DNA from 2 places in the Vagococcus sp. 211 genome. Region 1 is predicted to be linked to the other one. Evidence: a T-box and tRNA genes for the amino acid it is inferred to sense, from the RefSeq annotation. Region 1 holds a T-box; the other holds one or more tRNA genes.

Region 1 (2,372 bases):
TCAAAGACTTTAAATCCGGCGTCTTTTACTGCTTCCGCCACATCAATTAATTCCATCTCGAATCGTGTATCTGGTTTGTCACTACCAAAACGGGCCATAGCATCATCGTAACGCATACGAGGGAAAGGTAATGGAATATCTAAGCCCATCACATCTTTCATCACTTTTTGTAGCATGTTTTCTGTGTATTCTTGAATCTCTTCCGCTGTTAGAAAACTTGTTTCGATATCCACTTGGGTAAATTCTGGCTGGCGGTCACCACGTAAATCTTCATCACGGAAACAGCGAACGATTTGGTAATAACGGTCAATCCCTGCACCCATCAACAATTGTTTCGTTGTTTGTGGTGATTGAGGTAACGCGTAGAAGTGACCTGGATGAACACGAGACGGTACCAAATAATCACGAGCCCCTTCTGGTGTTGATTTGTTTAAATAAGGTGTTTCAACATCCATAAAGTCATTCTCGTTTAAATACTCACGAATCACTTGGCTCGTGTGATGACGTAGTTTTAAGTTATTTAACATGCTTGGACGACGGATATCCATGTATCTGTAAGCCATACGAACATCATCACTGATTGTTTGGTCATCATCGATGGTAAACGGTGGCGTTTTAGCTTTGTTGTACACTTCAATAGAGCTTGCGCTGATCTCAATTTTACCTGTTGCCATATTAGGATTAATCGCTGAGTCTCCACGTGCTACAACGGTCCCTGTCACACCGATAACATATTCGCTACGGCACGTATCCGCGATTTCCCATGCTTCTTTTGATTCCTCTGGATTAAAGACAACTTGTACAATACCTTCACGGTCTCTTACATCGATAAAAATAAGATTTCCTAAGTCACGGCGCTTTTGTACCCATCCTTTGACAACGACTTCTTGTCCTAAATCCTTTTCTGAAACTTGTCCACAATAATTGGTTCTTTTTGTCATAATTATCGCCCCTTTTTTTCTTTAAAAACAATAAAAAAAGCCCTTGTTAAACACACAAGGACGAATGATTACACACACGCGGTACCACCTATCATTGGAAGTTACTCTTAACTTCCCACTCAGACGATTAACGCTCGCTAACGGAATGACTTTAATCATTCATCTCCAGAGTGTCTGACCTTTATTTTACTGGGCTGCTTTCACCATGCTAGCCTTCTCTTTAAGTAATTCCTAAAGGTGTTTCTCTATCATTGATATTACTACTAAAATTACTAGATAATGCAAAAAAAGTCAATAGAATTTACTAAGATAAATCATCAAAACTACTTTTAAATCCATTTTTTTGCTATAATAAGGGCACTATAAAAAAATTGGAGATTACGTTGTGAGAAATTCAGATAATAGTAGAAATACTATCAAACTTTTTATTATTAATATCCTTATCATCAGCCTGGTTATTGTGGGCTTTATTTTTATGAAGGGGAATAGTCAAATTGTAGATGTTAAAGTCTTAGCCCTAAACGTTCGAGAATCTCCTAGTGTGACAAGTGACATCCTAACCCAAGTTCATCAGGAAGATCAGGTAAGAATCACTGACAAAAAAGGCGACTGGTACCAAATTATCACCCCTGATAAAACGGAAGGTTGGGTAGCTGATTGGTTGATTTTTGATGGGACTTCTGGCCCCTTTACACAACTACCTGCCATCATTAATCAGAGAAGCGTTGATTTGAAACAAAAAGACAGTAAAAAAAGTAAAACACTCAGTACCCTCAAACGGAAGCAAAAAGTCACAGTTACCTTAGAAAAAAATGGCTGGGCCCGTGTCCTTGTGGGCGATCAATATGGCTTTGTTCCTTCTGAAACTGTTTCTATCAGAAAAAAACAGCGCGGAAAAATCGACGAAAATACTACCTTACGTATCGCAACAGACACTGCTCGCCTAAAAACGGAAAAAACAGGGAAAGCTATTTCTGATATTACTCTAGAGTACGGTGAACAAGTAACCTTTAACGAAGAACAAGAGCATTGGTATAAAGTCACCACGCAATCTGGGGAAACGGGATACCTTCATCCTTTTGAAGTAACAAGTAACAAACCAGAAGCTCTAGATAAAAGACCTGCGACGCCCATGGCTGAATACCGGATTATGTTAGATCCTGGGCATGGAGGCAGCGATCCTGGGGCTGAATCAAATAATGGAGAAACCTTAGAAAAAAATGTGACCTTAGCGACTGCTAAAGAAGTCCGTCATGTGTTAGAAAAAAATGGGTTTACTGTGATGATGACTCGGGACAAAGATGACTTTGTCCCACTGTCTAAAATTGCTGATATTAGTAACAAAAGCCATGCCGATGCCTTTATTAGCTTCCACTATGACTCCACTCCTAATCCTAATGAGGGGTCAGGAACAACGACCTTCTATTTACA
Region 2 (2,372 bases), 440 kb from region 1:
TACTCCAGCCATTTTCTAAATGGGACTAATACATACAAAGTTACTACTCCTATTAAAAAAAGTAATCCCCTCGTCCAAAGACTGATAGATAGCATAATCATTACAAACATTATAAGAAAATATAGAAAGTACAGAAGAGAATGATGCTTATTCCTTACTATCAACTTTAAATAGCCACCTCACTTTCGTATCATAAGCCACGAAGCATTTATTCTATTTATTTACAAAAAAACACTAACGTAATAAATACGTTAGTGTTAGTATACCGATGGCCGGGGTCGAACCGGCACGACCTTGCGGTCACAGGATTTTGAGTCCAGCGCGTCTGCCAATTCCGCCACACCGGCAAATAATTTAGAGGCGGTAACCGGATTTGAACCGATGATAGAGGTGTTGCAGACCTCTGCCTTACCACTTGGCTATACCGCCAAAATAAACTGGGCTAGCTGGATTCGAACCAACGAGTGACGGAGTCAAAGTCCGTTGCCTTACCGCTTGGCTATAGCCCAATAAAAAAAGAAAAAAAGGCGACTGATGGGAATCGAACCCACGAATGCCGGAGCCACAATCCGGTGCGTTAACCACTTCGCCACAACCGCCATATTAATATTTTTGAAACACAGGGGTAGTAGGACTCGAACCCACGCTGACGGTTTTGGAGACCGTAGTTCTACCACTAAACTATACCCCTTAAGGTTAATGGAGGGGGGCAGATTCGAACTGCCGAACCCGAAGGAGCGGATTTACAGTCCGCCGCGTTTAGCCACTTCGCTACCCCTCCAAATGGCGCAAGACAGAATCGAACTGCCGACACACGGAGCTTCAATCCGTTGCTCTACCAACTGAGCTACTGCGCCTATTACGGTCCCGACGGGATTTGAACCCGCGATCTCCTGCGTGACAGGCAGGCATGTTAACCCCTACACCACGGAACCTTTGTAATATAATAGGATATTAATGGAGGTTGACGGGATCGAACCGCCGACCCCCTGCTTGTAAGGCAGGTGCTCTCCCAGCTGAGCTAAACCTCCAAAAATAATAAATATTAAATTATGACCCGTACGGGAATCGAACCCGTGATACCGCCGTGAAAGGGCGGTGTCTTAACCGCTTGACCAACGGGCCATTTCGTTACTTCTTTTTAACGGAGAGTAAGGGATTCGAACCCTTGAGACAGTTTTTACCGCCTACATGATTTCCAATCATGCTCCTTAGGCCAGCTCGGACAACTCTCCAGATTCATTACCTTATTTCCTTAAAAAGAACTCCGGCAGTAGGACTCGAACCTACGACATCATGATTAACAGTCATGCGCTACTACCAACTGAGCTATGCCGGATAATTATAAAATATGCATGGCGTCGTCCTACTCTCACAAAGGGAAACCCTTCACTACCCTCGGCGCTAAGAAGCTTAACTTCTGTGTTCGACATGGTTACAGGTGTGTCCTTCTTGCCATCGACACCACACTTATTTTATAACTGAGTGATTATTCACTCAAAACTGGATTTGAAGTTATCTTTCAACATAATTGTCCACCGCTTAAATCTTGGTTAAGTCCTCGACCGATTAGTACTAGTCCGCTCCGTACATCACTGCACTTCCACTTCTAGCCTATCTACCTGATCATCTCTCAGGGGTCTTACTTTCTTAAAGAAATGGGAAATCTCATCTTGAGGGGGGCTTCACGCTTAGATGCTTTCAGCGTTTATCCCTTCCACACATAGCTACCCAGCAATGCCCTTGGCAGAACAACTGGTACACCAGAGGTGTGTCCATCCCGGTCCTCTCGTACTAAGGACAGCTCCTCTCAAATTTCCAACGCCCGCGACGGATAGGGACCGAACTGTCTCACGACGTTCTGAACCCAGCTCGCGTGCCGCTTTAATGGGCGAACAGCCCAACCCTTGGGACCGACTACAGCCCCAGGATGCGACGAGCCGACATCGAGGTGCCAAACCTCCCCGTCGATGTGAACTCTTGGGGGAGATAAGCCTGTTATCCCCAGGGTAGCTTTTATCCGTTGAGCGATGGCCCTTCCATGCGGAACCACCGGATCACTAAGCCCGACTTTCGTCCCTGCTCGAGTTGTAGCTCTCGCAGTCAAGCTCCCTTCTGCCTTTGCACTCTACGAATGATTTCCAACCATTCTGAGGGAACCTTTGGGCGCCTCCGTTACTCTTTAGGAGGCGACCGCCCCAGTCAAACTGTCCATCTGACACTGTCTCCCGCCACGATAAGTGGCGCGGGTTAGAATGGTCATAACACAAGGGTAGTATCCCACCATTGCCTCCTTCGAAACTAGCGTTCCGAGCTCTACGGCTCCTACCTATCCTGTACATGTGTCACAAACATTCAATATCAAACTACAG

The links. A T-box is a leader RNA that pairs with one kind of tRNA and senses whether it is charged. The one in region 1 lies ahead of aspS (aspartate--tRNA ligase), so its partner is inferred to be a tRNA-Asp.
Region 2: it has a tRNA-Asp gene. The T-box ahead of aspS (aspartate--tRNA ligase) is inferred to sense a tRNA for this amino acid. The anticodon was not compared.

Annotation. Positions count from the first base shown of each region.
Region 1 covers NZ_CM150475.1:211,622-213,993, reverse strand. Annotated here, with positions in the region: gene aspS (aspartate--tRNA ligase) at 1-941, opposite strand, end outside; T-box leader at 995-1,202, opposite strand; gene ACVWM0_RS01140 (N-acetylmuramoyl-L-alanine amidase) at 1,327-2,372, shown strand, end outside.
Region 2 covers NZ_CM150475.1:650,701-653,072, reverse strand. Annotated here, with positions in the region: gene ACVWM0_RS03275 (energy-coupling factor transporter transmembrane component T family protein) at 1-38, opposite strand, end outside; tRNA gene ACVWM0_RS03270 (tRNA-Leu) at 264-347, opposite strand; tRNA gene ACVWM0_RS03265 (tRNA-Cys) at 359-429, opposite strand; tRNA gene ACVWM0_RS03260 (tRNA-Gln) at 438-509, opposite strand; tRNA gene ACVWM0_RS03255 (tRNA-His) at 527-599, opposite strand; tRNA gene ACVWM0_RS03250 (tRNA-Trp) at 621-691, opposite strand; tRNA gene ACVWM0_RS03245 (tRNA-Tyr) at 701-781, opposite strand; tRNA gene ACVWM0_RS03240 (tRNA-Phe) at 785-857, opposite strand; tRNA gene ACVWM0_RS03235 (tRNA-Asp) at 863-935, opposite strand; tRNA gene ACVWM0_RS03230 (tRNA-Val) at 959-1,031, opposite strand; tRNA gene ACVWM0_RS03225 (tRNA-Glu) at 1,054-1,125, opposite strand; tRNA gene ACVWM0_RS03220 (tRNA-Ser) at 1,146-1,235, opposite strand; tRNA gene ACVWM0_RS03215 (tRNA-Asn) at 1,266-1,339, opposite strand; rRNA gene rrf (5S ribosomal RNA) at 1,354-1,469, opposite strand; rRNA gene ACVWM0_RS03205 (23S ribosomal RNA) at 1,550-2,372, opposite strand, start outside.